4 regions of the Peribacillus sp. NPDC097284 genome follow, and region 2 is predicted to be linked to each of the others. Evidence: riboswitches for the same ligand, from Rfam matches in the RefSeq annotation. Region 2 holds a riboswitch; each other region holds the start of a gene.
The links. Region 2 has a riboswitch for S-adenosylmethionine ahead of ACIQXU_RS14115 (methionine ABC transporter ATP-binding protein). Riboswitches for the same ligand answer to the same signal wherever they lie in the genome.

Region 1: linked by a shared signal. The riboswitch ahead of ACIQXU_RS11775 (Na+/H+ antiporter NhaC family protein) and the one ahead of ACIQXU_RS14115 (methionine ABC transporter ATP-binding protein) in region 2 are both predicted to bind S-adenosylmethionine.
Region 3: linked by a shared signal. The riboswitch ahead of ACIQXU_RS09535 (YezD family protein) and the one ahead of ACIQXU_RS14115 (methionine ABC transporter ATP-binding protein) in region 2 are both predicted to bind S-adenosylmethionine.
Region 4: linked by a shared signal. The riboswitch ahead of mtnK (S-methyl-5-thioribose kinase) and the one ahead of ACIQXU_RS14115 (methionine ABC transporter ATP-binding protein) in region 2 are both predicted to bind S-adenosylmethionine.

Annotation. Positions count from the first base shown of each region.
Region 1 covers NZ_JBIWCZ010000005.1:29,806-37,898, reverse strand. Annotated here, with positions in the region: gene ACIQXU_RS11800 (branched-chain amino acid ABC transporter permease) at 1-615, shown strand, start outside; gene ACIQXU_RS11795 (branched-chain amino acid ABC transporter permease) at 617-1,612, shown strand; gene ACIQXU_RS11790 (ABC transporter ATP-binding protein) at 1,615-2,379, shown strand; gene ACIQXU_RS11785 (ABC transporter ATP-binding protein) at 2,372-3,079, shown strand; gene ACIQXU_RS11780 (ABC transporter substrate-binding protein) at 3,107-4,300, shown strand; SAM riboswitch class I at 4,456-4,560, shown strand; gene ACIQXU_RS11775 (Na+/H+ antiporter NhaC family protein) at 4,761-6,053, shown strand; gene ACIQXU_RS11770 (alanine/glycine:cation symporter family protein) at 6,338-7,774, shown strand.
Region 2 covers NZ_JBIWCZ010000007.1:65,030-73,122, forward strand. Annotated here, with positions in the region: gene ACIQXU_RS14090 (YheC/YheD family endospore coat-associated protein) at 1-574, shown strand, start outside; gene ACIQXU_RS14095 (YheE family protein) at 635-838, shown strand; gene ACIQXU_RS14100 (hypothetical protein) at 897-1,088, shown strand; gene ACIQXU_RS14105 (hypothetical protein) at 1,118-1,342, opposite strand; cobalamin riboswitch at 1,571-1,772, opposite strand; gene ACIQXU_RS14110 (MBL fold metallo-hydrolase) at 1,868-2,689, opposite strand; SAM riboswitch class I at 3,016-3,125, shown strand; gene ACIQXU_RS14115 (methionine ABC transporter ATP-binding protein) at 3,195-4,211, shown strand; gene ACIQXU_RS14120 (methionine ABC transporter permease) at 4,198-4,866, shown strand; gene ACIQXU_RS14125 (MetQ/NlpA family ABC transporter substrate-binding protein) at 4,916-5,737, shown strand; gene ACIQXU_RS14130 (PucR family transcriptional regulator) at 5,872-6,768, shown strand; gene ACIQXU_RS14135 (ABC transporter ATP-binding protein) at 6,868-8,010, shown strand; gene ACIQXU_RS14140 (hypothetical protein) at 8,078-8,093, opposite strand, start outside.
Region 3 covers NZ_JBIWCZ010000003.1:310,341-318,433, reverse strand. Annotated here, with positions in the region: gene cysC (adenylyl-sulfate kinase) at 1-255, opposite strand, end outside; gene sat (sulfate adenylyltransferase) at 285-1,433, opposite strand; gene ACIQXU_RS09540 (phosphoadenylyl-sulfate reductase) at 1,461-2,165, opposite strand; gene ACIQXU_RS09535 (YezD family protein) at 2,333-2,449, opposite strand; SAM riboswitch class I at 2,618-2,725, opposite strand; gene ssuE (NADPH-dependent FMN reductase) at 2,967-3,503, opposite strand; gene pdxT (pyridoxal 5'-phosphate synthase glutaminase subunit PdxT) at 3,709-4,290, opposite strand; gene pdxS (pyridoxal 5'-phosphate synthase lyase subunit PdxS) at 4,293-5,180, opposite strand; gene pdxR (MocR-like pyridoxine biosynthesis transcription factor PdxR) at 5,313-6,740, shown strand; gene ACIQXU_RS09510 (D-serine ammonia-lyase) at 6,754-8,088, opposite strand.
Region 4 covers NZ_JBIWCZ010000003.1:99,424-107,516, reverse strand. Annotated here, with positions in the region: gene ACIQXU_RS08560 (pyridoxal phosphate-dependent aminotransferase) at 1-1,070, opposite strand, end outside; gene ACIQXU_RS08555 (carbon-nitrogen family hydrolase) at 1,171-1,953, shown strand; SAM riboswitch class I at 2,027-2,179, shown strand; gene mtnK (S-methyl-5-thioribose kinase) at 2,251-3,456, shown strand; gene mtnA (S-methyl-5-thioribose-1-phosphate isomerase) at 3,469-4,515, shown strand; gene ACIQXU_RS08540 (lmo1851 family serine protease) at 5,041-6,498, opposite strand; gene deoD (purine-nucleoside phosphorylase) at 6,767-7,471, opposite strand; gene ACIQXU_RS08530 (hypothetical protein) at 7,539-7,700, opposite strand; gene ACIQXU_RS08525 (YozD family protein) at 7,693-7,863, opposite strand; gene ACIQXU_RS08520 (hypothetical protein) at 8,035-8,093, opposite strand, start outside.

The DNA of each region.
Region 1 (8,093 bases), on a different contig from region 2:
TTCCGTTTGTTAAGGGATGCTCCACCGTTGCATGATAAAATTGCAGCCATTGGAATTTTACTTTTTCTTGAAGCCTTTGCACAATTTGTCTGGGGAGCTGATTTTCAAACCATGCAATCTCCTTATGGACAAGTAGTCAATATCATGGGCTTGACGTTCACGATGCAACGTTTGTTGATTATTGTGGCGGCAATCGTGGTCATGTCGGTTCTCTATCTGTTCTTAAAGAAGACGTATACAGGTTCCACGATCATCGCGATGTCCCAAAGTCGTGAAGGGGCTTCGCTAGTCGGGATTAACATCAATAAAGTTGCCATGCTGACCTTCATGATTTCTGGGGGGCTAGCCGCCATTGCTTCCTCCCTTGCATCTCCCATCAATCTAGTTTTTCCAGGCATGGGTCATTTAGTGATATTAAAGGCTTTCGTGATTATCATCCTAGGAGGGATGGGAAGCGTTCCAGGTGCAATCGTTGGTGGATATATTCTTGGATTCAGTGAAAGCCTTGGCGCAACCTATATATCCAATGATTATAAGGATATCATAGCCTTCTTCCTTTTAGTAGTCATCTTAACGGTCAAACCGACGGGTCTTTTCGCAAAGGGGGAGAGGTAGTTTGAATATCTTATCAAAACGAAATGTCATCTTAATTTTGATCATCCTGGCCTTCTTATTTCCAATCATCGCGCAGAATGACTATTACGTTCATATGTTAACGTTGTCTTTCATCTGGGCAATCGCGGTATATGGAATTAATCTGTTAGCGGGCTATACGGGCTATCTTTCGCTTGCCCATGCTGGATACTTTGCCATTGGGGCGTACTCATTGGGGTTATTGACGGTAAAAGCGGGAATGAACTTTTGGTTGGCACTGGTCTTGTCTTGCCTAATTTCAGGGGCGCTTGGTTTTTTGGTCGGCTTAATAGCATTGAGAACAAAAGAACACTTTTTCGCAATTTATACTTTATGCGTCGGATATATCATCTACCTGGTCATCGATAAATGGGAAGGTCTTACAGAAGGAGTTAGAGGCTTGATTGGGATTCCGGCCCCTGGAAATATCGGACCCATCACTTTCGAGACGGCCGCTTCACAATATTATTTGGTGCTCATTTTCCTACTTGGCGTCATTTTGGTCATGTATCGTATTGTTCATTCGTTGACAGGGAGAACCTATATGGCCATCAGGAATAGTGAGGAACTTGCCCAAACGATAGGCATATCCACGATGAAGAATAAGTTGACCGCATTTGTTCTTTCTACATTTTTTGCAGGCTTGGCAGGTGCCTTATATGCTTCATTCGTGCGGTTTATCGGACCGGATATCGGGTCTACGGCCATAATGTTCGACTTGTTGATGTATCTACTGGTCGGCGGAATAGGAACTCTATCGGGACCTTTGGTTGGAACTTTGCTTCTCGTCATACTATCCCAGAATCTACAATTTCTCCAAGAGTATCGAATGTTGATCTTTGGACCTTTACTTACGTTGATCATCATTTTCTATCCACGCGGTATTTCGGGTGCATTCTTTGATTGGAAAATTAAACGAAGAGATAAGAAACAACTGATTATGAGTAAGGACGTTCCGGTTAATGCGGAGGAGGGATGAAGATGTTTATCGAAACGAAGAATTTAACAAAGAGTTTCGGGGGATTGGCAGCTGTAAAAAATGTGGATTTCACCATTGAAAAAGGAAAGATCAATGCGATTATCGGGCCTAATGGAGCCGGGAAGTCTACGTTTTTCAACTTGATCAGCGGCTTCCATCGTCCAAGTTCTGGAGCAGTCCTCTTCAAAGGGAAAGACATCACGAAGCTTCCTGCCAATGAAATAGCGGGACTTGGCATAGCAAGAACATTCCAAACGACTAGTCTTTTTGAACAATCCACCATCTTGGATAACGTGATTGTCGGACATAGGCTTCGCACTAAATCGAATTTGGTAGATGCTATCCTAAGGACGAAGAGGTTAAAACGGGAGGAAAAGACCTGTCGTGATAAAGCGATGGAAGTTTTGAGAATTGTCGGCTTAATGGATGCGGCAAATAAGATGGTCTCGAGTATTTCTCAAGAGGAAAAGAAGAGGACGGCGATTGCCCTTGCCCTTGCGACGGATCCGGAAATCATCTTTCTTGATGAACCGGCTGCCGGCATAAACCCTGATGAAACAGAAGGGCTTACAGAACTGATCAAGGAGTTAAATCAGTCAGGCTTCACGATTTGCTTGATCGAGCACAAGATGCATATGATCATGAACTTAGCTGACCATATCATGGTCCTGAATTACGGGGAAAAAATTGCTGAGGGCACTCCAAAAGAAATCAGGGGGAATGAGGCGGTTATTAAAGCCTATTTAGGAGGTAGTGCTAGTGCTTAAGTTAACTGATGTTACTGTATGTTATGGGAGCTTCACTGCGATTAAGCAAGTGAATATTGAAGTGGAAAAGGGAGAAATTGTCGTTCTATTGGGGGCGAATGGAGCAGGTAAAAGCACGACATTCCGTTCTATCAGCGGCATAAGCAAGCTGGCTCAGGGTGAAATTCATTTTGAGGAACTGGCTATCGGAGGTAGGGCTCCGGATAAGAATGTCCAAGCTGGAATCGTGCAATGTGCAGAAGGGCGGAAACTGTTTCCTCAGATGACTGTCCAGGAAAACTTGAAGATGGGAGCTTACGTACATCGAAAAAAAAAGATGGAAATCAAGTCCTCGTTGGAAAATGTCTATCATTTATTTCCTATTTTAAAAGAAAAACTCCATGATGAAGCCGGAAGCCTGAGTGGTGGACAACAACAGATGCTGGCCATTGGCAGGGCTTTGATGTCTAAACCGAAGCTTTTGATGCTAGATGAACCTTCTGTGGGCCTCGCTCCTTTGATTGTTGAACAGATGTTCCAAGTCATCGAAGAAATAAACCGGGAAGGAATAACCGTTCTACTAGCCGAACAGAATGCGAATGCTGCTCTTAGCATTGCAGATAAAGGATATGTTTTTGAAAATGGGGAAATTGTCGTTGAAGGGACCGCAAAAGAATTATTGTCTAACGATGAAGTACGGAAAGCCTATATCGGAGCATAAGAGTTTAAAAATGAATGGGGGATTTTTATGAAAAAGTTGAGTGTATTCTTTGTAATGCTATTACTCGTCCTAACGGCACTAGTGGGGTGTAACAAGGGAGACAGCCCTGCATCAAGTGGGGGAGGAAAGGCCAGTAAAGGGAAGAATGTTGTCAATATCGGTTTTAGCGGCCCTTTGAGTGGAGCAGCAGCCTTATATGGAAAACGAACGTTAAATGGTATGGAGATGGCTGTAAATGAAATAAACGATGCCGGTGGATTCGAAGTGGAAGGGGAAAAATATACGCTCAACCTGGTTTCGTTGGATGATAAGTACTTACCGAATGAAACGGGTTCAAATGCTAAACGTTTAATCCAGGAATATAAAACTCCGATTATTTTCACTCCTCATAGCGGAGGGATACTCGCCCTACAGGTTTTTAACGAAAAAGAGAATTTCATCATCGGTGCCTATTCGAGTGAACCAGCTATCACGGAAAGCGGAAATTCATTAACAGTGAGGATCCCGCCAAATTATGAAGGGTATATTGAACCGTTTTCTACGTATGCAATGGAAAACTTCGGCAAAAAGATTGCGGCATTGCCACCATCTTCCCAGTACGGGAAAGACTGGGCGGAAAACCTACTTCCTCATTGGGAAAAACAAGGTGGTAAAGTCGTCTATAATGCCTCAATTGATTTTTCTAAAGAAACGGATTTCTTCACGACTGTTACAAATGCTCTAAAAGAAAAGCCTGATGTCCTTTTCATCGGTGGGGCGTCAGAGCCTACGGCCAAGGTTGCAAAACAAGCAAGAGAACTAGGTTTTAAAGGCGGTTTCATTATTATGGACCAGGCGAAACTGGATCAAATGAAGCCTATTGCCGGTTCATACGAAACATTGGAAGGTTCGATAGGTGTTCTTCCGCTTATCAACTCCAATGAAGAAGCAGCACCGGCATTCATTGATAAATATAAAAAAATTTATAAGGAAGATGCTAGTTCTGAAGTGGGGTTGAATTACATTGCTATGTATGCCTTTGTGGAGGCAATGAAAGCGGCAGGAACAGTCGATGATGTGAAAGCCATCCGTGAACATATGCAGGATGGGCTGACAAATACGGCACCTGAACAGAAAATTTATAATATACCTTCGATTGACGAAAATGGTGGATTCGCAGCAAAAGTCGTTGTAGGAGCGGTAGAAGATGGGAAAGTAGTACCCATCAGTGTAGAAGAGTGAAGTGTCATGTGCTTTCACACTAGCTACCTTTACGCCCCGAAGACTAAAAACTAATGCATTCAATAAGTTTATAAAAATCTTTAATACTTTACCTTGCGAAAACTCTTAAAATGCTGTACTCTTATATTTGCTTTGAAAAAATGAATATTTCTTACTTCTTATCAAGAGAGACTGAGGGACTGGCCCGAAGATGTCTCGGCAGCAGACTTATTTAGAGTGCTGTGCCAAATCCAGCAGGCGATCGACCTGAAAGATAAGAGGAGTGTTTATAGATTAAAAGACCTCTTCTTGTAATAAAACGGAAGAGGTCTTTTTGTACTCATAGGATAGGAATCTGTTCTTGATGGTATGTTACTGATTTTATAATCAAGCCCATATTAAAATGAAGGGATGCCGGAAAATTTAGAGAGTCCAAAAAGAGTATCCATTACCATGCAAAAATAATAAAGAGGTGTACATCATGAGTTTAGACAATAAAGGGAATCCATGGGCTTTAACGCCGTTTATCGTTTTTTTGATATTATTTATAGGTTCAGGTGTTATTACAAAAGATTTTTACACATTTCCAGTGATTGTTGCCATTGCCATTGCATCTGCTGCGGCACTGGCAATGAATCGAAAGGAATCATTCAATCACAAAGTAGAAATCTTTTGTAAAGGTGCCGGGGATTCAAATATTATGTTGATGGTTGTCATATTCCTATTGGCTGGGGCTTTTTCGGAAGTGGCAAATGGGATGGGAGCCGTAGCGTCTACGGTGAATCTAGCACTTTCGATCGTTCCGCAAAATCTATTAATGGTGGGGTTATTTATTATCGCCTGTTTTATCTCATTATCTATGGGGACAAGTATGGGAACGATAGTAGCTTTAGCACCAATTGGAGTAGGAATTAGTGGACAAACCGATATTTCAGTTGCCCTTTCCATGGCTGCGGTCATTGGTGGCGCCATGTTCGGTGATAATCTTTCTTTCATTTCGGATACGACTATAGCAGCTGTACGTACACAGGGAACGAAAATGAAAGACAAATTCAAAGTGAACTTTTTTATTGTTTTACCTGCTGCGATAATTACATGTGTTATCCTTGGTTTTCTGACAATGGGTGAACAAGCTACAATCTCTGGAGAAGCCTACAGTTGGGTCAAAATTCTACCTTACCTTTGTGTTCTAGTGGCAGCATTAGCGGGAATCAATGTATTCTTGGTTCTCTCTATCGGCATTGTCTTTGCTGGAATCATCGGTTTAGCGGATGGTAGTTATCATGCAATGGAGGTTATTCAAAAAGCAGGAGATGGAATGGCTGGGATGTATGAAATCTCCTTCTTAGCAATCTTGATTGCAGGCATGGTTTCGGTTATCAAACATAACGGTGGCATCGATTATCTACTGAACCTCGTGACGAGAAAGAGCAAATCAAAAAAAAGTGCAGAGTTCAGCATCGCGGGATTGGTTGCTTTAACGAATCTTTCAACGGCAAATAATACCATATCCATCATCATTGCTGGTCCACTCGCAAAAAACATTGCCGAAAAGTATGAAATTGATCCCCGGAAATCTGCCAGCTTGCTCGATGTTTTCGCTTGTAGTATTCAAGGATTATTGCCATACGGGGCACAACTACTTTTAGCTGCCGGTGTTGCACACATCTCTCCTATCAGTATCCTACCCTATTCTTTCTATCCAGTCTTGATCGGGATTTCAGGAATCATAGCCATTTTAATAGGTTTTCCCCGGTTCTCTAAGAAGAAATAAAAATAGTATGGTTGGAAGAGTATCGATGAATCATGAATGTTGCCCTGGAGCATTGTCTCCAGGGCTTTTTTAGGGTAAGGTAAGTGACTTCGAATGGAAAGTGTAGACGAAATCTTTAATTCTTTAATATTCCAAAAAACTAATAACCTCCTTCAATAATATTAAAATAGTATAATTACATACAATATACGGAGTCATTTTTATTCTTAAGTGTTTACTATTTTGTAAAAGCGGGAACTCTAAAGGTATTGTATTGAAATAATTAGAGGTGGGTTCGTTTAAAAATGGAGATAGTAGAAAAGTTTATTACTGAAACAAATGATTTATTATGGTCATCTATACTGATTATATTATTAATTGGAATGGGCATTTATTTTTCTTTTCGGACTAAATTCGTACAATTTAGAATGGTGAAAGAAATGATTAGGTTATTAGGAGAAGGTGCTACAGCAGATAAGAAAGGTGTATCATCGTTTCAGGCCTTTTGTATCAGCACGGCTTCCCGGGTAGGAACGGGGAATCTGGCAGGTGTGGCTATAGCCATAACAACTGGTGGTCCGGGAGCAGTTTTCTGGATGTGGTTAATCGCATTGATCGGATCTGCTTCTGCTTTCATTGAAAGTACACTTGCTCAAATTTACAAGGTCAAAGACGGAGAAGCATTCCGTGGTGGTCCAGCATATTATATGGAAAAAGCATTAAATGCACGTTGGATGGGTATCACGTTTGCTGTTTTGATTTCATTGACTTTTGGACTTGCTTTCAATTCTGTACAGGCCAATACGATTACAAGCGCATTCCAAGCATCTTTTGGGGTCGATAAATGGATTACTGCACTTATTTTGGCTATCATAACGGCTGTTATCATTTTTGGCGGAATTAAGATGGTTGCTAAAGTGTCTGAAGTCATCGTGCCAATCATGGCAGGAGCTTATGTGTTAGTAGCTTTAGTTGTCATCATATTAAATATAACCGAGTTACCTAGTGTTCTTGCTTTAATCTTTGAAAGTGCATTCGATGGATTAAGGGAGATTGCTAGTGGTGCACTGGGTGCAGCCATGATGAACGGAATCAAGCGTGGCTTGTTCTCAAATGAGGCTGGAATGGGGAGCGCACCTAATGCGGGTGCTACAGCAGATGTCACCCATCCGGTAAAACAAGGTCTAATCCAGTCACTAGGCGTTTTTGTTGATACGCTCATCATATGTAGCTCGACGGCCTTTATCATCTTGTTTTCCGGCCTATATTCATCAAAGGAAACGGATGGAATTGTTCTTACGCAGAATGCTCTTAGCGAGAGTTTAGGATCTTGGGCTGGGATTTTTCTTGCCATTATTGTCCTATTATTTGCGTTTAGTTCGATTGTTGGAAACTACTATTATGGAGAATCCAATATCAGTTTTATTAATGAAAAGAAAGTTTGGATAAATATTTATCGTGCAGCAGTCGTTGGAATGGTCATATTCGGATCAATGGCTTCGCTCGAGTTTGTATGGAATCTAGCAGATTTGTTGATGGGATCAATGGCCATCATAAACCTGATAGCCATAGCCTTGCTAGGGAAAATAGCTTTCGCCGCACTTGCTGATTATCAAAAGCAAAAGAAAGATGGCAAGAATCCCGTTTTCCATGTAAGTAACATTAAGGGATTGAAAAATGTTGAATGCTGGGGTGAACCAACCGATTACGTGGAAGAATCCAGTAAAAAGGAATTCAAATAGAATCTAAATTATGGACAAAAGGGACCTCGATACTATTTCGAGGTCTTTTTTTATACCTCTTGATAGCCCAATATAACCACACATCTTAATCCAGGTTATGTCTCTTTCTAATATTCTATTACCCTGTGAATAAATACCTTTATAAAATGGACCAATTTATAATTCAATATTCCTATTTATTTATTGGTAATATATAATAATGTTGGAAAATGTCGGTATTTAAGGGTATCTTTAATTATGTAGCTGAGATACTATAATATTATAAGGCTCTACCAATATTTTGAAGCTAAAACGCAACCTTGTAGTTATTTGGTGCTCA
Region 2 (8,093 bases):
AGGAAGCCAAGGTAAGGGCATCTACACCCTGCTAGAAAAACCTGATGGCACCCTCCAATTCAATAGCCTGAAACATCAGGAATTGTATTCTGATTTCTCCGCGTTTTGGGAAGCCAATAAGGCGTCGCTCAAAAAGAGGGGGTATCTAGCCCAACGAGCGGTCATTCCAAAGAAACTGAATGGACACCGATACGATTACCGTATTCTTGTTCATTATGAAAATGGGTTTTATAAAGTGACCGGCAAGGGCGTGAGGATGTCGCAAACCCAGGAAATCACAACCCATACACCAAGGGGGGGAAAGCTTTTTCCCTATCAGCAGCTACAAACGAGGCCGTTAAACAGGAAGTTGGCGAACATTGCGCAAAGATGTGGAATCATCCTCTCCAGGAAGTTTGGCTTTCTTGGGGAATTCTCCATTGATATCGGGGAAGATACATCCGGTGCTCTATTCATTTATGAAGTCAATTCAAAACCCATGCAATTTGATGAAGAGGAAATTGAAGCGAGCCGCCTACTACATTTAAAAAACCTGTTCATTGAATTAACTTTTCCGAATCACATAAGAAAATAACCTCCATCCTGCTTTTTCCATTATAATGAAATGAGAAACAGCGATATGGAGGTTATACATATGATTACGCATTTTCAATGGAAGCCGTTGCACAAGAATTTACCTGGCTGGAAGATTTCCTTTTACTTCAATAAATTGGCCGTCCAAGCCCTCTATCATAAAGATGGGTCCATTGAGTGGTTAACCAATCCGCCTGTAGAGTCAGAGGAAGAAAAACTCAAGGGCATGATTCATGATTTAATGGTGTACCACGTGTACGACTAAATAGAATAAAGAATCCCTCTTTGGCTAACACTAATAAAAAGCCAAGGAGGGATTTCATTTGGATAAAGAAAAGATTACATTTCTGAAGGATACCGAGTATGACGGTAAGGATTCTGTATATCTCGATATCGACCGTATCATCAATGAAGGACTTGCTGGCGGAAACGTCTATGAAGCCGCGGACACCTTGAACATTGAGGAAGCCCATGACTTTCATGATGAAACGGAACCGAACATCAATAAAGATTGAAAACAAGGGCTTCCCTTATGGGTGGCTCTTTACTTGATTTCTTGATAGCCGAATATTTCTAGATTCACTTGGCTAAAGGCTCTTTCAAGATTTGCTTCGTATTCTTTCCTATCTTCTACGTTTTTGCCATGAACCTGGATTTCCTCAATCAAGCTTGCTCGGCAATCATCTAAAGATATCATTTCTTCCACACAAAAGTTACGCATGATTTGCGCTTTTAAATAGTCCGTAAAATGCTCAACTGTACCAAACAATGATATGGCCCCCTATGATAGCTGTCCTGTCTAATTAGCAGGATTCTTTTTGAATGTTGTCCAATATGGACTTGTAAAAAACAAAAAACAACTTCCCATTCAGAAGTTGTTAGAGTGCAAACGAAACATAACAAAAATGACCATGATTCCCCATTTTTCTACAAAAATAAGAAAGCATGTTCTTGCTAATTTTTCGCACTTAACACCCCCTATCCTCGTAGGTTTCTGGCGTTGTGCTAAAAACGGGCAGGTCTCCTGGCTCATGATCATCGCTTTTCGAACCTTCCCATCTTTTCTTGCAAAAAAGACAGTGGCATTCCTTCGAATCGCTCTCATTTACAGTTGCGGGACAGCGTCGGATTCTAACCGACTTCCCTTTTAAGCAGATAAGCTACACTTTCTTATCTGCACCCATTTCTAGACGAAATACTATTTTTCAGTTTAACTGTATCAAATTTTCACTAGGATTACAATGAGGCTCCTGCCTTGTTCTTGGGCCCTATCTATCCTCTTTCCTCCTATTCATCATTTCTTCCTGTCCTCTGAATACACCCTACTCTCTTTCAGTATCGATGTAATGATATGCTCCGAATCCCATTCATGACCGGATATCTCGATAAGCGGATACCGATTAGGCAACACGTTTTGCTGAATTTCATGGACTTCCAATCCTTGATCATGCAAACGCAGAATTTCACCGCGCAGATTTTCCAAGTAACTGAGCTTTCTTCCAAACATTTCCTTTCCGTTCGGGACATATCCGGCATGGCAGCAAAAGACCTCTTTAAAATCATACTGAAGCAGTTTCTTGATGGATTCCATGATGACCGGGATAGATTCTTCCCTTAAAACGAGCTTCGTTTTCGGCGTTACAAACAGGTCACCCGAAAACAGCATACCATTACTATGGTTCAGGTAAACCATATGGTCCCTCGAATGCCCTGGCGTAAAGATTGGCTCCCATGTTTGAGTGCGTGAATGGACGATCCCTCCTAATGGTTCTGCCTTGAAGGCATCCCTATCTCCCCAAAAAACTCTACGATAATCGGGATATTCTGCATCCTTTGCACAAATATCGAGGGACATCGGATGAATATAGATGGGAACGTTCCTATGTTCCTGTATCCATGCGGCCCCACCCGTATGGTCCTCATGATAATGCGTCAGCGCAACCATATCGTAATCAGCGGTTTCAAAGAATGGAGTAAGTTCCTTCAACAAGATTTTTGCCCCCGTATCAACTAACATGCCATCGGTTAAGAACACATTCACGCTCATGCCTGATTTGTTTCCTTCCGGTGTCCCTTTTACGCAAACCACATCGTTTATCGTTTTCATTTCCAGCATGACTTTCCACCCCAATCATTTTTTTGGAAAAACTCATCATCCTTTATTTTCTAATTTACTTACAATAAATGTATTATCTCTCCATACTTTTTACAAGTATAATATTTTTTCTAATGATGGGAGTGATCAAAGTCCATATTCTTACGCAGACAGGCCATGTAAGATCCGGGACGTTCCGTGTAACTTAGCAAATGGCCACTATAATCTGGGCAAGTAGATCGTTTGATTCATAATCTTGATAAAATTCAAAAAATAATTGACATTACTGTATTTAACAAATAATATAGATTATATTAAAAAAATAATAAAATACTAAAATAGTAATTAACTTATCAAGAGTGACTGAGGGACCAGGCCCTATGACGTCCGGCAACCGCCCCACATCGGGAATGGTGCCCCTTCCTGCAGAATGAAATACCATTCTGAAAGATAAGACGGGATATAATTTCGCTGCCTCTTTCTGAATGATAGAGGTAGCTTTTTTATGTATAAGGAGGATAGCATCATGATTGAAATTCGTTCAGTTCGAAAGGAATATATCTCGAAGAATACCCGAGTTATCGGAGTGGATAATGTATCTTTAACCATTCAAACGGGAGAGGTTTATGGGATTGTCGGGTATAGCGGCGCGGGAAAGAGTTCATTGATTCGCTGTCTGAATCTTCTTGAGCGTCCGACCAATGGTAGCATCATCATCGATGGCGTCGACTTAACAACCTTATCAAGCCAGGAGCTTCGCAAACAACGCCAGAAAATCGGCATGATATTTCAGCATTTTTCCCTAGTCAGTTCCAAAACGGTTTTTGACAATATCTCCTTCGCCTTGAAAGCCGCCCATCAACCAAAGGAGGTCATTACTAACCGCGTTCTGGAACTTTTGGATATCGTTGGCCTTCGGGATAAAAAAGATGTTTATCCGGCTCAACTCAGTGGCGGACAAAAACAGCGGGTAGGCATTGCACGGGCCTTAGCGAATGACCCTACCGTCCTATTATGTGATGAAGCGACATCAGCCCTTGATCCAACCACTACGAAGTCGATCTTACAGTTGTTGAAAAAGATCAATAAAGAACTGGGCATCACCATCGTGTTGATCACCCATGAAATGGAAGTGGTCAAGGAACTGTGCCATCGTGTCTCCGTCATGCAAGATGGACGAATTATTGAAGATGGCCCTGTTTATGAAATATTTTCACAACCCAAACAAGAACTGACTAAGCAGTTCATCAGTAGCGTGTTGGATTTTGAACTTCCTCCCCACCTTATTAGGGAAAACAAAGGAACGATTATCAAAATACAATTTGAAGGGCAAACCGCTGGTGAATCGATTCTCTCGGATACTCTACAAAACTATTCTGTCAGAGGGAATATCCTGCACGGGAAAATTGAATATATCCAGGATCTTCCTCTAGGAATCTTGATCATCGAATTGATTGGTGAGCTTGAAGAAGTGCAAGTAGCCCTTGAATACATAAGAAGCCGGACCCAATCTGTGGAGGTGTTAAAGCATGTCACTGCTTGATTCCATCATCAATATTTTGCCTGACCTTAATAAAGCCTTTCTGGAAACGATTTATATGGTCGGAATTTCCCTTGCGGTTGCCCTCCTGATTGGACTGCCTCTAGGAGTGTTGCTGTTTACGACGACCAGGAATTTGTTCTTTGAAAATATCACGTTGAATCGATCCCTCGGTTTCGTGGTTAATCTAGTCCGCTCGATTCCGTTTATCATTCTTTTAGTCGCTTTGCTTCCTTTAACCGAATTCCTTACCGGGTCAACAATTGGACCGCTAGCGGCTTCCGTTTCCCTATCAGTCTCCGCCATTCCTTTTTTCGCTAGGATCGTAGAATCTGCATTGAGGGAAATAGATAAGGGAGTGATCGAAGCCGCCATTGCAGTGGGCGCTTCCCCATGGATGATCATCAAGGATGTGCTTCTTCCTGAAGCAAGGCCTGGAATCATCCAAGGCGTGACATTAACGACGATATCACTCATCGGCTTCTCGGCTATGGCAGGAACAATCGGCGGAGGAGGAATCGGTGACCTCGCGATTCGTTTCGGCTATTACCGTTATGACAACACGATCATGATCACAACGGTGGTCGTTCTGATCTGTCTTGTCCAAATCATCCAAATGATAGGCGATAAGGCCTCTCACTATGTAAACAAACGATAAGATTCATAATGTTAACGATGACACTACATTAAACAAGGAGGAATTTTTCATGAAAAAAATCACTTCATTATTATCTATATGTGCATTAGCCCTTGGGTTGTCAGCTTGCGGAAATGACGATGCGACAACTAAAACGGAGGACAAAAAAGAATTAAAAATTGGGGCAACGACTGGCCCTTATGCCGACATGGTCATAGAGGCCATACAACCCGGACTTGAAGACCTTGGCTACAAAGTGGACATCGTCGAATTCAGTGATTATATCCAGCCGAATAAATCACTTGGTAATGGTTCGATCGATGCCAACCTCTTTCAGCATAAAGTGTATATGGATAATTTTTCAAAGGAACATGACTTAGAGCTCTCTGACCTTATTATTGTTCCAACGGCACCGATGGGCATTTACTCCACGGAATACAAATCATTGGCCGATATTAAAAATGGTGCGACCATCGCCGTTCCCAATGACCCAGTCAACCTCTCCCGTGCACTTAAAGTTTTATTGGATGAGGGCCTGATTGAAGTGGATCCGGATGTTGACCCATTAAGAATATCTGAGAAAGATGTAACAAAGAATCCGAAGAACATTCAATTCGAACCACTGGAATCGGCACAATTACCTCGTGCAACGGACAGTGTTGACCTATCGGCCGTTCCTGGTAATTTTGCGATTGCCGCCAAAATGGACCTTCAAGATGCTCTTGCATTAGAAAACATGCCAGATACGTATCGCAATGTCGTGGCTGTAAACACTAAGGATAAAGACGCCCAATTTGCAAAAGATATCAAATCAGTTGTAGAAAGTGCCGAATTCGAAAAGGTGATTGATGACAAGTTCCAAGGCTTCGGTAAACCCGATTGGATGAAATAAGGAAACAGCAAGTATGGGTCTGCTCCTGTCTGGGGCAGGCCTTTACTGATTAACAATACCTATGAACGCAGTCATTGTTTTCTTTTCCGCTTTGCCCTTTTTGGATATAATGGAATGGAAAGAAGGTGAACATGATGCTTAATAAGCTTAAACATACATTCCCAAACTCCCTTTCAGATAAAAAGGATGCACAGGACATCTCGGCATATTTCTGGTTGGAAGATCCATTCGGCCATACAATTGGCATTCCCCGCTCAGACATATCGGCGGAGGAAATCCGTTTGCTTACGCTACTCTTTGACACTCCATCACTCCAAAGTCCAAACACCTCCACTACCCAAACTACTTGGAATGATTTTTTATTTGGGCCGCGTGCCTCCCAGCCCCTAACGAACTGGGAGAATGTCCGGTTCACCTACTTTAACCTTGCCCATGGGGATTTTTCACACGATCATTTCGAGGAAGCGATTCTCTCATTCGTACCATCCGATTCCATCCTGGTCTGGGAGAATGAAACGGCGGGAACCTTAATTGAATCAGACATGGATGAACCCTTATCGACGCATGATTTTCTCGCCATCTCATCCACACTCGAGAGTGACTTTTACGTAAAGATCAGGGTCTATGCCGGTCGATTTCACCCTGTCGATGCGGACCTTCATCACCATCTGATACAAGAGAGAAAATGTTTCACACTTTCTTTGCTCCATCTATCCGATGTTAAGGTGACGGAATTACCCAATATTATCCCCTACGCACTCATGAATGCCTGTACTGACATGGATAAAAGATGGTACATCAATGAATTGCTTGGCAAGACGCGGCAGGATCATGAATTGATCAAAACGGTTAAAACGTATATCGAATGTAATTCCAACGCCTCATCGGCAGCTAAACAACTTTATATCCATCGGAACAGCCTGCAATACAGGATAGATAAATTCGCTGAAAAAACAGGACTGGATGTACGGAATTTCCCGCATGCTTTGGCTGCCTACCTCCTCATTCTCTTAAATGAGAAAAAAGGATAATTATCCCTTTTGTGCAGTGTGCCCATATTTATTTCAGCATTGATAGAGTAGACTATAAATATCATTACGAATTTAGGAGTTTAAGAGGAGGAATAGTTCATGGCAGAGTTAGTATTGGATCATATCTTCAAGATTTATGATAATAAGGTGACAGCCGTTAAAGACTTCAACCTTAGCGTGGACGATAAGGAATTCATTGTTTTCGTCGGACCCTCGGGGTGTGGAAAGTCGACCACTTTAAGGATGATTGCCGGCCTTGAGGACATCTCCCAAGGGGATCTTTTTATAGATGGCAAGCGGGTCAATGACGTGCCTCCAAAAGATCGGGACATTGCGATGGTTTTCCAGAACTACGCTTTATATCCTCATATGACCGTCTATGACAATATGGCTTTTGGACTGAAGCTAAGGAAAACGCCGAAGAAGGAAATCAAGCAACGCGTCCATGATGCTGCCAAGATCCTTGGACTTGAAGACTTCTTACAACGGAAGCCTAAAGCCCTTTCTGGCGGGCAGCGCCAGCGTGTGGCACTTGGAAGGGCCATTGTCCGGGATGCCAAAGTCTTCTTGATGGATGAGCCCCTTTCCAACCTTGATGCAAAACTTCGGGTACAAATGCGCGCAGAAATCGCGAAACTGCACAAACGGATCAACACAACAACCATTTATGTCACCCATGACCAAACAGAAGCCATGACCATGGCCACACGGCTTGTAGTCATGAAGGATGGTATCATCCAGCAAGTGGGCGCACCGAAGGATGTCTATGAAAAGCCTGTAAATGTTTTCGTAGGCGGATTCATCGGCTCACCTGCCATGAACTTCTTTACGGGTACCTTGCAGGATGGATTCATTCAAATTGGGGAGCAAACACTTGAGGTGCCTCCTTTCAAAATGGATACGCTTCGTAATCAAGGCTATATCGGAAAAGACATCATTCTTGGCATCCGGCCTGAGGACTTTCATAACGAAGAAACGTTCATTTCCGCATCGCCCACTTCAACATTCACGGCTCAAGTCGATGTGGCCGAGCTAATGGGTGCCGAAATCATGCTCTATTCGACATTCGCCGGACAGGACTTTGTTGCCCGGGTGGATGCCAAACATATCATCCAGGCTGGTGATGCCATTGACCTGGCCCTTGATATGAATAAAATCCATTTCTTCGATAAAGAGTCCGAGCAACGCATTTTTGACGAAGAATCAGAAATGGAAGGCAACCAGCAAACGAAGATGGCTTAAGTAATACTTTTTGATTTTGATTTGCATACAAATGGGGGAAGCCTTATCGACCAAGGCTTCCCTCAACTTATTTCTCAAATCGA
Region 3 (8,093 bases), on a different contig from region 2:
AATATTTTCTGTGCGATCTTTTTCTGAGAAGCCTAAATCCTTGTTAAGTCCATGACGGATATTATCCCCATCCAAAACATAATTTCGGATATTCCGATTATACAACTCTTTTGCAACAGCATTGGCGATCGTTGATTTCCCAGAACCTGAAAGCCCGGTAAACCATATCACCGTGCTCTCATGACCGTTTTGCTTCCGTCTAAGTTCCTTCGTTACCGATGCATCATGCCAAGTTACATTAGTACTTTTACTCATGAGGATCCTCCTTCTAAAACTTACAATAATTAGTTATATACCTCGTTCTTCTTAAGCCCTTCTATCAATACTTCGATTACTTCTTTGCGGCTGAAAGTCGCTGGTGGAATTTCCCCATTCCGTAACATTTCCCTAACCTTCGTCCCAGAGAGGATGACGTGATCTTCTTTACCATGCGGACATGTTTTTGCAGAAGCCATATTCCCACATATTTTACAATAGAAGCTATGTTCAAAGAATAATAATGTTATCCCTAACTCATCAGAAGTGAAGTTCCCGAAGATTTTTTGTGCGTCATACGTACCGTAATAATCGCCCACACCTGCATGGTCGCGCCCGACAATGAAGTGAGTACATCCGTAGTTTTTACGAACCATTGCATGAAAAATCGCTTCTCTAGGTCCTGCATATCGCATGGCTGCTGGGAATACCGCAAGTGAGACACGGTCCTTTGGATAATACTTTTCAAGTAATACTTTATAGCTTTCCATCCGAACGTCAGCAGGAATGTCATCGGACTTCGTGGCACCAACTAATGGGTTTAAGAATAAGCCATCCACTATCTCCAATGCTGTTTTTTGAATATATTCATGGGCACGGTGAACGGGGTTTCTTGTTTGGAAACCGACAACCGTTTTCCACCCTTTTTCTTCAAATGTTTTTCGGGTATCAACTGGGTCTAAATAATGATCCTCGAATAATGGACGCTCGATCCGTTTAATAAGCTTGATTTTACCACCTACATATACATCGCCACGATTATATAGATTTTTTACACCTGGGTGATTCTCATCATCCGTTTGATAAACTAAAGTTGCCTCCACTTGCTTATCAGGTGTAAATATATCGGAAACGGCAAGGACTCCATAAGTTTGGCCCTCATGAGTTAACTTTACTTCTTCTCCGATTGTAAGAGCGTTTACCACATCAGCGGAAAGTGGTAATGTAATAGGAATACTCCAGACATGCCCGCTGCTAAGCCTCATATCCTTTACTACTGTTTGATAGTCTTCTTTTGAAAAGAATCCCTCAATGGGGCTGTATGCTCCAGTCCCTATAAGTTCCAAGTCGCTTAATGAGATTTCATCAATTTCAACGGATTGTTCTATTTTAGTTAAATCATAGTCTGGTTCAAAGCGATTGATTAATGTTCCTCCGTGCGGCAAGCTAATGGTCATGCTGATTTCCCCCTGAATTTTTTATAATTATGATAAATGTAATCCGCATTCTGTTTTTTGGGCACCTTGCCATCGTCCTGAACGAAGATCATCAGCATTAATGGCAGGTGCTGTACATGTTTTACAGCCAATACTTGGATATCCATTATCATGAAGCACATTATATGGTAAGCCATTTTTATGCGCATAACGCCATACATCTTTCCATGTCCAATGAATGAGCGGACAAATTTTGATAGATTTGAATTTGTTGTCCTTGTTTATATATTCAGTCAATGCACGGGTTTCCGATTGCTCCCTGCGCAGTCCCGAGAGCCAAGCCGTCGCTGTTGATAATACTTCAGTGAGCGGCGTAATTTTGCGGATGTTACAGCATTGATTTGGGTCATGAAGCCATAATTCATCACCAAATTCAGCGGCTTGTTCTTCCAATGTCATTTCCGGTTTCTTCATTACAATGGAAAGCCGTGGGTAACGATTTTTCACTTGTTCGATTAATTGGTAAGTCTCAGCGAAATGAACATCCGTATCCAAGAATACGATTTTGGCGGAAGGATTAACCTTTGCCAGCAAATCTGTCAGTACAATTCCTTCAATCCCAAAACTACAGGCATAAATGAGTTTATCTCCGTACTCTGAATTTGCCCATTCCAATACTTCTAAAGCGCCTTTTGTATCGCTATCTTCCGGGAACGAAGGTAATGTCGCTGTATCAATATTTTCATAGTCCACTAGCTCTGCCAACTCTATACCCCCTTTTAAGAATCACCCTATGGTACAGCAGATATCTTTGAAAGCCTTTGAAACACCATTTCTTATAATGAAAAAGGCGGCTTTAACCAATAGTTTCCTATTTATATCAGCTAAATCCACCTCTAGTTTTCTAGTCAGCAGTCCATTTATTTAATTCTCAATTTTTCGTTTCTTTCCATTTGTATAACCTTACCGTCCTGAACGATAAGGGTTATGGATCCATATTTCATAGTTTTTAGCATTTCTTGCAGTCTTTCAAATATTTCCCCCAGCTGATTTTCCTTTTCCAAGGCTATTCCTCCTTTAAGAAAACTCGTCGACTAGCTTGTCGTAAGATGATCAGCTTGTAAATGAATTCCCCCAAATTAATAAAATCAATCAGAAAAATCCTTCCATGCCAAGATGGAAAGATTGATAAGGTAATCTTATTTACCTTATCTTCCAAAATGATGACATTTTGTTGGATGTAGCACCTTGCATTCATGATGCAGGTTGCTGGACTTCAAAGGGCCAAATCCCTCCGTCGCTCTTGATAAGTTTTATTATTTTAAATATTAACACATATCAAATCATTGTCAATGGAGTTTTCATATAAATTAACTTGGTTTAATATTTTGGTTTAACTTCAATTATTATACACAAATAGTTCAAGTTTGTTACAGTGATTTGTTAAGCCAGTAAAAAAGGTTCATTCATCCTGAACAAGCTTGAATAAACCTTTAAAGTAGCCTAATAACTTAACTTGTTGATGGGAAGGGTCAAGATAAAAAGAAGAAATGATCAATTTCTTCTTTTTTGTATGGCTTCTACAAATTCCTTTACTTGACTCTTTGTACGATCAAGTAATTCCACTTCCTTAATCGGATGTTTTGGATTCTGCTTATCGATTTCTTTATCGACAAAGTATAACCCCTGCATCGGTTCCCCTTTTAATATTGATATAAGAGGTTTCAGCGCATAATCTATAGCTAATAAATGCCTGTTGCTTCCCCCAACCATTATGGGCAAAACTGGCTTATCCTTAAACGCGCCCTCGGGTAATAAATCAATTAGAGCTTTCAACACTCCTGTATAAGATGCCTTATAGACAGGTGAACCAATAATGATACCATTAGCTTGCTTAATCTTTTCTGAAAGTCTTAGAATATCCTCGCTATCATAACGACCTTGGAATAAGTCGTTTGCAGAAAACTCGGTAATAGAATGATAGTCCGTCGTAAATCCTTCTTTTTCCACCAACGTTTGGATATATTTTAATGAAATATCTGTTCTTGATGGTATAGCAGGGCTGCCTGATAAAATTATAATTTCGCTCATATATATTCCTCCTGTATGTAAAATCTGCAAAGGATCTGGGTCCTTTCCAGTTAAGCAACTTCAATTAATTATCTTAATTATCAGAAAAATAAAAGTCAAGTAACTTGATTGGAATTTATATTTTTGAAACACTAATAAGAATTGTATTATGCCATTGACTAAAAATCCTGCCCCGTTAGGGCAGGATTTTTAAAGCTTTTCAACTCTATTGATTGATTGAGTCTTTCACCATTTTTAAAAAAAGTTGTATAAATCGTTGATCACCGGTCAGTTCTGGATGAAACGAACTGACAAGAACCTGTTCTTGTCTAGCCGCCACTACTTTCCCGTCATAACTTGCTAATATCTCCACATCTTCACCTACGCCAACGGCAAAAGGTGCTCTGATAAAGACACCCATGAAAGGTTCTTCCATTCCTTTAACTATAAGGGGTGCTTGAAAACTTTCCCTCTGACGACCAAAACCATTTCTATTTACTGTAATATTGATAAAACCAAGATGGGGATGTTCCAAACTAACCATTTCCTTTGCCACTAATACCATCCCTGCGCAAGTTCCGAAAATCGGTTTTTTTTGTTCGAAAAATGCCGTAATCGGCTCCATGAAACCATAATGGTCCATTAGTTTTCTCATAGTGGTGCTTTCTCCACCAGGAATGATCAGGCCATCGATATCCTTTAACTGTTCTGGGTTCTTAACTAATATCGCATGCTCACCGGCTTCCTTGATTTGGTTCATATGTTCCTCTACAGCACCCTGCAAACCTAAAACACCTATGGTTACCATGTTTACCATCCACGCTCCTGCATTCTCTCAGCTGGGGCCAACTTAGAAATATCAATTCCTTTCATCGCGCTTCCCAATTCTTTAGACAACTTGCCTATTAAATCATAATCGGTGAAGTATGTAGTTGCTTGTACGATGGCAGCAGCGAATTTATCGGGATTTTCCGATTTAAAGATTCCTGAGCCCACAAATACACCGTCTGCCCCAAGTTCCATCATCAGGGCGGCATCTGCAGGAGTCGCAATTCCACCTGCTGCAAAGTTTACTACAGGTAATTTCCCTGTGCGCCGGATTTCCTTCAGAACTTCATAAGAAGCACCAATATTTTTTGCTTCAGTCATTAATTCATCCTCGCTCAGCATGCATACTTTACGAATTTGAGATTGAACTTTTCTCATATGCCGTACAGCTTCCACAATGTTCCCTGTCCCAGGTTCTCCCTTCGTCCGAAGCATCGAGGCCCCTTCGCCGATACGTCGGGAGGCTTCCCCTAAATCCCGGCAACCACATACAAAAGGTACTATATAATCGCTTTTCAAAATATGATATTCTTCATCGGCTGGAGTCAGTACTTCACTTTCATCAATGTAATCCACTCCCATGGATTCCAAGATTCTCGCTTCCACAATATGACCGATCCTTGCTTTAGCCATCACTGGGATCGAAACAGCTTTCATCACTTCCTCCACGATCCTTGGATCGGCCATCCTTGCCACACCGCCTGCAGCACGAATATCTGATGGTACCCTCTCAAGAGCCATGACAGCCACCGCCCCCGCCGCTTCAGCAATTCTTGCTTGCTCTGCATTTATGACATCCATGATTACGCCACCCTTTTGCATCTGCGCCATTCCTCTTTTGACTGTGTCGGTTCCTACAAGCTTTTCCATTCTTCTTCCCCCTAATATTTGCATAATTAAGATTTGTTCATTAGTATAAGAAATAGTTGACCACATTGAAAGTGTCAGTTTTAATGAAAATGATAGGGTCAGATAGAAACCACGAAAAGGTCGGTAAAAAAAATGGATATGCTAGCATGTAATTTAAACCGTATGGATGAAGTGCCATTATATGAACAGTTATATTCACACATAAAAACGGAAATTATAAATGGCCGGCTCCCTTTTGGTACAAAGTTGCCTTCAAAACGGAAACTAGCGGAATTTCTCCACATCAGTCAAAATACTGTCGAGACAGCATATGAGCAATTATGTGCAGAAGGCTATGTTGAAGTCATCCCAAGAAAAGGGTATTACATTCAAACTTCCGAGGATTTGGAATACACACAACCTGTGAATGCTCCAGTCGAAAAGACGGTCAATAACAAGAAAGATTTCCTGTTTCATTTTCACCCCAGCCAGATAGATACAGAAAATTTTCCTTTTGAAAAATGGCGTAAATATACAAAAAACACTATAGACATATCAAATCAAGAACTCCTTTTACTAGGAGACCCTCAAGGCGAATATGAGTTACGTTGTGAAATTGCCCATTACCTGTACCATTCTCGCGGAGTCCGGTGTGTGCCCGAGCAAATCATTATCGGTGCAGGGCTGGAGATTATACTGCAACAACTGATACTACTGTTTGATAAAAAAACAGTATATGGTGTCGAAGACCCCGGATACCATTTAATTTTACGGCTTCTGAAAGGCTATCCAAATGATGTGTATCCACTAGAAGTGGATGAAGAAGGCGTGAAGGTGGATAGAATCGATCAATCCAATATTGACGTCCTTTATATAACCCCTTCTCATCACTTTCCCTATGGAACGGTTTTGTCCGTTAACCGACGTACTCGCTTGTTGAACTGGGCTCAAGAGACGGAAAACCGCTATATCATTGAAGACGATTATGATAGTGAATTTCGTTATAGTGGAAAAACGATTCCCTCTCTACAAAGTTTGGATGCTGGTGATAAAGTGATTTATTTAGGATCATTTTCTAAATCATTGATTCCTTCTATTAGGGTCAGCTATATGGTTTTGCCTCTCGCTTTACTAGAAAAACATAAAGAGGAATTATCTTTTTACCATTCAACTGTCTCCCGAATCGATCAACATATTTTGACACAGTTTATGAGAGAAGGAGATTTCGAGAAACATTTAAACCGAATGAGAAAAGTTTATCGTAGAAAGTTGGAAAAGGTTTTGGAACTATTTAAACCCCATCATCAGCAGATAACGATAATTGGCGAGCGATCAGGACTTCACATCGTCCTCATCGTTAAAAATGGTATGAATGAAGAGGATCTTATCCTAAGAGCTTCAAATGCTAATATTAAGATTTACGGACTATCTTCCTATAGCATTCAACATAAGAAAGAAAGTCCACCCAAAATCATTCTTGGTTTTGCAGGAATTCCTGAGAAGGAACTGGAAAAAGCCATTCAACTATTGCTGGTTTCATGGGGATTCGACAAAAAAAAAGAAGTTCAGAATGGTTACTGAACTTCTTTTTTTGTTACATTCTTGTTAAGTATCTTTCCATCATTTCTTTCGGGACCATACTTCCCCCTGTAGCCCATATGATGTGCGTGGACTGATTTAACCTTCCTGTCAATCCTTCCTTAATGATATACTTTTCTCCTTCTTCCCTACTGAATATTTGAACCGGTCCATATGCTCCTGCCAGGGCTGATGGCTCTAAATAATAAGCTTCCGTTTTAGCCATCATTCGAAGGAAGTCAAATAATCTTTCGTCCCCAATCGTGAAACTTCCACTCAACATAGAGTCCATCATATTCGAAACCAACTTGGAGGGTCTACCGACTGCCAGGCCATCTGCTTCCGTTTTATTATCCACCCCAAAATCCTGCACGGAAACTTTTTCATGAAGTCCTGTTGCCAACCCGAGCGTCATACATGGTGAATGGGTTGGCTCTGCGAAAAAGCAATGAACATTTTTTTGAAAGGCCAGTTTAAGCCCATACGTTATCCCTCCTGGGCCTCCACCCACACCACAAGGTAAGTACACGAACAGAGGATGTTCTTCGTCAACTATAATCGACTTTTCATTCAATTGCTCTTTTAGCCGTGTTGCGGCCGTTGCATAACCAAAAAGTAGATCGACTGAATTTTCATCATCAATAAAATGACAACTGGGATCGAGAGAGGCCTGTCTGCGCCCCTCCTCAACGGCTTTACTGTAGTCCTCTTCATATTCCTTTACGATGACACCGAGCGACCTGAGTTTATCCTTTTTCCACCGCTTGGCATCAGCTGACATATGAACGGTTACCTTAAACCCAAGGTGGGCACTTATTATCCCAATGCTTAAACCTAGATTCCCTGTCGACCCGACAGCAATGGAATAGTGTGAAAATAACTCTTTATATTCATCACTGGCCAATAATTCATAGTTATCGGTTTCTTTAAACCCCCGATCTTTCATCGCTATTTCTTCCGCCCGTTTTAATACCTCATATATGCCACCTCGAGCCTTGATGGAACCGGAGATCGGTAAATGACTGTCACACTTAAGCAGTAGTTTACCTGGGATGGCAATTTCATAGATTTTTTCCATTCGACTCTTCATGGAAGCTATTTCGACTAATGGAGATTCAATGATTCCATTCATGGGTTTTGTTTCCGGAAAGGCTATGGCAATATACGGAGCAAACCTATTCAATCTTTCTTCTGCCTCTTTCACCTTTGCTGCTTGAACAATTGGATGATCAAACATGCTTGTGTAGTTCGGATTTAACCAGAAAGTTTCTTCAGTGTCCATTAGTTGTTTAAGCAATGGATTTTCCTTCCATTCTTTTTTTGTCAGTCCCGCAACTGTATGTTCTTTCATGACAC
Region 4 (8,093 bases), on a different contig from region 2:
CCATTTCCTGGTGCAACTGCTACATGGGCATGTGCCAGTAAATGATCTGCAAAGCTCGCTGAAGTAAATCCTTCCGGGACCTTTAGCCAAGCAAAGAAGGAAGCATCTGGAGCCTGGACATCCCATCCAATGGATCGTAACCCTTCAATAAATACATTTCGTCGTCCTTCGTACATGTTCACGAGTTCCTTCACACACTCTTGTGAATCCAGTAAAGCGCATGCCGTGGCTTCTTGTATTGCGGGAAAAAGGCTGACGTAAAGATGATCCTGCAATAATTCAAGCGATTCGATGACACTCTGGTTGCCAACCGCAAAGCCAACCCTCCACCCCGCCATGTTATATGTTTTAGAAAGGGTGTAAATTTCTATCCCCACTTCTTTTGATCCTTCTGCTTGAAGGAAGCTTACCGGTTTTTTCCCATCGAACCCAATTGCACCATATGCGAAATCATGAACCACACATATCGAGTGTTCTTTTGCCATGGAAACCGTTTCTTCGAAGAATTCTGCTGACGCCGATGCTCCTGTGGGATTATTGGGATAATTCAAGAACATCATCTTCGCTTTGTCAAAAACCTCTTTATCTATTTCCTTATAATCGGGAAGAAAATCATTTTCTTCCGTCAAGGGCATAATTTCCGTTTTAGCTTGGGCTAACGCTACACCTGACAGGTAATCTGGATAGCCCGGATCAGGCACTAAAATTGTATCGCCTGGATTCAATAAGCATTGCGGTAATTCGACTAGACCAGCCTTTCCACCGAAAAGAATCGCCACTTCCGTTTTAGGATCTAGCTTGACGCCATATTCACGTTCATAAAAGAGGGCCGCAGCTTCTTTTAAATAGGGAAGCCCCCTAAAAGGAGAATATTTATGATTCATGGAATTTCCTGCTGCTGTCTGCAGGCTCTTCACGATATGTTCAGGAGTCGGTTGGTCTGGATTTCCCTGCCCAAGATTAATGACATCCTTGCCTTCTGATGTTATGTTATTAACTTTTTCGACTAAAGAAGCAAAAAACTGCTTTGGAAGCTCTTGAAGAAGTCTGGATTTTTCGAATTGCACCATCTTTGCACCTTCTCTGAAATTTCTTGAAATTATAGTCACAAATGATATATGTTTATCTTAATCTTGTAAAGTACTTTTTTACATATGGAGGTTTTAAATGATGAAATGGAAAATCGCCTGTTTACAAATGGACATTGCCTTTGGACAGCCAGATATAAATTTCCAGGTGGCAAAACAATGGATTGAAAAAGCTGTACAGTCTAAACCGGACATCGTCATGCTGCCGGAACTATGGACAACCGGCTATGACTTAACGAGATTACATGAAATTGCAGACGAAGAAGCAGAACAAACCATTACCTTTCTAAAAGCCCTTGCAAAAAAACACCACATTAACATAATCGGTGGCTCGATTGCAAAGAAAACTAAGGAAGGCATCTATAACACAATGCTCATCATCGATAAAGAAGGCAAACTGGTTAAAGAATATGATAAACTCCATCTGTTTCAATTGATGGATGAACACCATTACTTACAACCTGGCAAAAAAGATGGCTTATTCTCCCTCGATGAAAAGATTTGCGCCGGATTCATTTGCTATGATATCCGTTTTCCAGAATGGCAACGGGCCCATACGGTACGAGGTGCGGAGGTTATCTTCGTGACCGCCGAGTGGCCAAAGCCTAGGCTCCATCATTGGAGGGCACTGTTAATCAGCAGGGCAATCGAAAATCAAGCATTCGTTGTGGCTGTGAATCGTTCCGGTTCTGACCGAAATAATCATTTTGCCGGACATTCCATCATCATCGACCCGTGGGGAGAAATCATTTGTGAGGCTGGTGAAGAAAAAGAACTTCTACTCGGCACCCTTGACTTAGAAAAAGTAGGAGAAGCAAGAAATAAAATACCCGTTTTCGAAGATCGGCGGCCCGAGTTTTATTAATTTACCATTGACAAACTATTTGAAATATTGATATCATTCATTCGAGATTAATTTTCTGAAAATAAATACAATACTCTTATCAAGAGCAGGCTGAGGGATAAAGGCCCTATGAAGCCCAGCAACCGACTGTAATACCATTGTGAAATGGGGCGGGAATTCCGCCGGATTATATCCACAGAGCACGGTGCCAAATCCACCAGAAAGAATTCTTTCTGGGAGATAAGAGGTTCGAAGTGAAGCTTCTGCCTCTTTCTATGGGAAAGGGGCCTTTTCATATTTTTTAATGTACTTGGAGGGATAACAATGACTCAACCATCAAATTTCAAGCTATTGACAAACGAAACGGCAATTGACCTAACGAAGAAACTTGGGTTACTGCATTCAGATGACTCATTACTATGTAATGAAATCGGTGACGGAAATTTAAATTATGTTTTTCACGTTACAAATCCCGTAACAAATAAAGGAGTCATCATCAAACAAGCAGTTCCTTACGCAAAGGTTCTTGGTGAAAGCTGGCCATTGACTTTAAAAAGATCGGCTATCGAAGCGAATGCATTAATTCAATTCAGAAGCTATTGTCCCGAACTTGTCCCACAAGTCTATTATTCTGATGAACAGCTTGCAATCACCGTCATGGAAGATTTATCACACTTGAAAATCGCCCGGACCGGATTAATTGAAGGAGATCATTTCCCTCTATTATCCAAACACATTGGTGAATTTGTTGCAAAGACCGCTTTTTATACGTCTGATTTTCATTTGGAACCGGCAGCGAAAAAAGAGGTTGCCCGGAACTTCACGAATCCAGAACTCTGCAAGATTACTGAGGTTTTCATTTTCACGGATCCTTTTTTGGAGGAACATCCAGGCGAGTTTGAGCTTGAGTTGCTGGAGGCTGCCAAGTCTATATGGAAAGATGCTGATTTAATACTGGAAGTGGCTAAGTTAAAACAAAGCTTCGAATCCGAGCAGGAGGCCCTTCTTCATGGCGATTTACATACGGGAAGTATATTTGCAAGTGATACAGAAACAAAGGTAATTGACCCTGAATTCGCTTTTTATGGTCCTGTTGGATTTGACCTTGGACAATACATGGCGAATCTCCTATTCCAGGCAGTAACACGCGAGGCCACTGGGAAGGAAGAAATCTTTACTCATCTTCAGGAATTTTGGAATACATTTGAAGAAACCTATACGAACCTGTGGAATTCTGAAAATAAAAGTCCTTACAGTAAGATCGAAGGTTATCTTCCATATGTACTCAACAAGTTTAAAGGTGATGCATATGGCTTTGCAGGATGTGAACTAATTCGAAGAACCATTGGCCTATCTCATGTTGCTGATTTAAATGGCATTGAGAATAAAGAAACTAGAATTACAGCTAAAACGGCTACCTTGAAAATCGGGGCCCATATAATCAAAAATCGGAAAGAACTGAATATTTCAGCAGTGATAGAAGCCGTAAAGCAATATACATTGCCTTCCTATTCAGCCCTATAAGGAGATATACATATGACAACTACAACGCCACTACCCTATTCCGTCCAATGGAATGATACCCATATTACCTTATTGAATCAACAGGCCTTGCCATCAAAAATAGAATTCATTGAACTTTTTACGGTTAAAGATGTATATGACAGCATCTTGACCTTGAAGGTCCGTGGTGCCCCCGCTATCGGGCTAACTGCAGCATTTGGCGTTGCTCTTGGTGCAATCCAGGAAAATACCACGGATTTATGGCAATTTAAACACAATGTCACGAAACATGTTACTACACTCGCTTCTTCAAGACCAACAGCGGTCAACCTTTTTTGGGCACTGAAAAGAATGGAGAATACTCTACAAGCAGCCAATAGCATAGCTTCAGCCAAAAGCGCTCTTGTTGCTGAAGCAAAAAAGCTATTTTCAGAGGATGTGGAGATGTGCCGAAAAATTGGTGAATACGGATTGTCTTTATTCAACGAGGGTGATTCTATTTTAACCCATTGTAATGCTGGGGGGATAGCCACTGCAAGGTACGGAACTGCCCTCGCACCTTTCCACCTGGCCAAGGAAAGATCCTTTCCTATAAAGGTCTATGCCTGTGAAACGAGACCTGTCTTGCAAGGGGCACGACTCACCGCATGGGAACTTATGCAAGCTGGAGTGGACGTTACATTAATCTCGGATAATATGGCAGCCCACACCATTCATCATAAAAAAATCGAAGCCATTATAGTCGGAGCAGACCGTATTGCGGCAAACGGTGATACAGCCAATAAAATTGGTACATTGGGTTTGGCGATATTAGCTAAGCATTACGATATTCCTTTCTATGTAGCAGCACCATCAAGTACATTCGATTTATCTCTCGAGTCGGGTATCTCCATCCCAATCGAAGAAAGGAATGGGGATGAAATCACTTCTATACAAGGAGTCAGGATAGCACCAGAAAATGTGAAGACATTCAATCCTGCTTTTGACGTTACGCCCCATTCTCTTATTACAAGCATCATTACCGAAAATGGCATCATTTCACCTGATTACAGGAGTAATATCCCGCTTTTTGTAAAATGAAATTATTTATAAAGGATTGATCAAGGGGCTGTCCCAAAAGGTGTAATTACACACCGAAATTGAATAAATAGTAAAAGGCAGAAACGTTGATTTAACAACATTTCTGCCTCTTTATTTTTGCGAAATTCACTGGAATAAGGACTTATTAGACAGCCCCTTCATTCTTTTCACGATTAACCTTGGAAACCCATTCAGTTGCTCCTGTTATATTTATTCTGACGAGGTTCTTTTTGATAGATATAATCGCAGAATTTAGTCAGAGTGGCATCTAGCCTTCTTTGATTTTTCTGCCGCTTTTCGGTAGTAATTATTCTTAGCCTTGTATGAAAGTTCATGTTCCTCAAGCAGGGTTTACCGCTCGTTTTCTTCAAATTCTACTTCATCATGGGTACCCTTCCATTCCCCACCCATTGGTACTTCTTCCATGGTCACCTTATGGATTACACACACACCTAAGTCAAGCACACGAAAAACGGCCCATCAGCAATAAATGCTTGCTGATGGGCCGCTTGTTTTTATAAAAGATTATTTGATTTTCTTTTTCAATACTTCCACCGCTTTTTTCACTTGAGTATCATTTTTAAGGATTTTATCCCTAATGACTTCCATCAATTTAACGGTTGTATCGTCTTTAATGACACCTGTTTCTTTGATCTTATGATCCTTTTGGAATTCCTTGACCGCTACCTTTGTTTCTTCATCGAAATACTTATCCACTTTTCCTGGATTATACCCGGCTTCTTTCAGCATTTTCTCCGCTGCTTCTACTTCACTCGAGGAATCCGATACTTTCAATCCTTTATCAGGAGAGATATATGGAAGATTGGCATACTCGGGAAGCTTGACTTTTATATCCGGTTCAATCCCTTTTTTATGGATCCAATTGCCTTTCGGAGTCAGCCATTTTTGTGCTGTATACTTAAAGTTGGAACCATCATCAAAGTCTGCGGCTTTTTGCACGGTCCCCTTTCCGAATGATTTTACCCCTACAAGCTGAATACCCGCAGATTCACTAACAGCGGCGGCAACGATTTCAGATGCACTTGCACTTCCATCATCAATTAATACGACCACTGGTAGCTTCAACTCACCATTATTCTGGGATTTATAGACTTCTCTTTTTCCTTTTCGATCCTCGACCTGAAGGATGACTTCCCCATTCGGGATAAATAAGTTTGCCATCGCGATCGCTTGGTCAAGCAATCCACCCGGATTTCCACGTAAGTCCAATATTAGGCCTTTCATCTTTTCTTTATCCATGTCTTCAAGTGCCGTATTCAGCTCTTCCACCGTATGCTCAGAAAAACTTGTAACCTGCACTTTGGCAATCCCATCATCAAGCATCTCTGAATAAACCGTTTCAATCGGAATGGTATCACGCTTAATGGACAAAGTAATCGGTTCCTTTTCACCCGCCCTTGAAATGGCAAGCTCCACTTTTGTTCCCTTTTTCCCCCTGATTTTCAAGACAGCTTCCGAAGAACTTAAGCCATCAAGGCTTTTGCCATTGACACTTAGTATAATATCATTAGGCCGGACTCCGGCTTTTTCAGCTGGTGATCCTTTAATAGGGGAAACCACCATGATCTGTCCATCCTTCTCTTGGATTTCAGCACCTATTCCTTCAAAGGAAGAAGAGATGCTCTCATGGAAACTGGAGGCTTCTTTCTTATCCATATAAGAGGAATAAGGATCATCCAACGATTCTATCATTCCATTTATAGCTCCATCCACGAGCGTGTTCTCATCGATTTCTTCATAATAATTATCTTTGATCGTATCATATGTAGAATATAACTTTTCAAATTCAGGATGATTACTCGGTGCAAGTGACTCTACTTTTTCATCGCCAAAGGTCAACGCGATTGTAGTTATCCCTGCTGTCAAAAATATGAGTAAGAAAATCCCCATAATAAACGTAAACTTTTTTATTTTCACAATTTTGCCTTCATCTTTGGGCTGTTGTTGATTTTCTTCTTCCACTGAAGCCTCACCACTTTCATTCTTCATGACAATATTAACTAATACATCCTATTTTATCAGCTTTCTAGCAAATCGGAAAACTTTAGTTATCAAATTTTTTGAATGATATGTAAGTGCCTACCATCTTGCTCCAATCCAGCTTTCTTATAGAGACCTTTTCTTTATCCATATTCTATATACGTGCAAAAATACGGACTCCGTGGAATGGAAGAAACTAAATATCTTAATTTCTTCCATTCCTGGCTACCCGTAAATCCAACGTTTATGGTCAGTCTTGAATCGCTGCCTCTAAAGAAACCTCAATCATCTCATTGAATGTTGTTTGGCGCTCTTCGGAGGTTGTTTCCTCACCTGTTAAAAGATGGTCGGAAATCGTTAAAACGGATAATGCTTTACGACCAAACTTAGCAGCAAGTGTATATAATGCAGCTGATTCCATTTCTATAGCAAGGATTTGGTACTTGGCCCACTTTTCCAATTCACTATTATCATTATAGAATTGATCTGCGGTAAATACGTTTCCGACTTTCAATTGCAACCCTTTGTCCACCCCTGCATCATAAGCTTTTTTCAATAAATCAAAATCAGCAGTAGGAGCAAAATCAACGCCACCGAATGTCATGCGGTTCATTTGTGAATCTGTAGAGGCACTCATAGCCAGGATTACATCTCTGACCTTCACATCTTTTTGAATGGCACCAGCTGTCCCAACCCGGATAAGTTTTTGGACATTATAGCTATTCATCAATTCATTTACATAAATCGAAATCGAAGGGACACCCATTCCTGTACCTTGAACGGAAATGCGTTTTCCTTTATAAGTTCCTGTATACCCAAACATATTACGAACTTCATTGTATAATTTAGCATCCTCTAAAAACGTCTCAGCAATATATTTTGCACGTAACGGATCCCCAGGAAGCAAAACCGTTTCCGCAATTTCATTTTCTTTAGCACCAATATGTACGCTCATTCTTAAAATTCCCTCCTTGAAGTGGTTGAAATGACATTCCCAATTACTATAACATACCAACCCCATATTAGGAAAATAGAACTTCTTTATCTACTGCAGGAAGTAGGATATAACACTCTTTAAGTGATCGGTGGAACGCAGCAAAACGGCGGAAACCCGCCGTCTTTTTGGTTGATTTTAAGGAGTAATGGCAAGAAAACTGCCCATTGATTGATGATACATCATTCATCGACTTCCTCATCAATAATGCATTTTTCAAGAAGGTATTCGAATGTGATGTCAGCAAGATCTTCAACTTCAGATTCTTTTGGAAGATAGCCCCGCTTTAATAATTCTTGGTAAAAGAATTCCGCTATCTCTTCAGTATCAATAAAAACCTCAATTTCTCGCAAATCATCGCCCCCTTAATTAAAGATGTATGAATGTATAGGTATAAATATGCCAGTAGGGCATTTTCTCTCAAAACTTACGCATATCCTACACTTTAATTCGTTGATTCAATTTCTTAGAGATGAGTCTTCATCGGCTCGTGCTAAAGTGTATACATCCCTTTTCAAGACCTTTTATTTCGTATGCTCTTTTTTGTGACCTGGGTAAATTTCTTCCGCCGCCTTCTCAATTT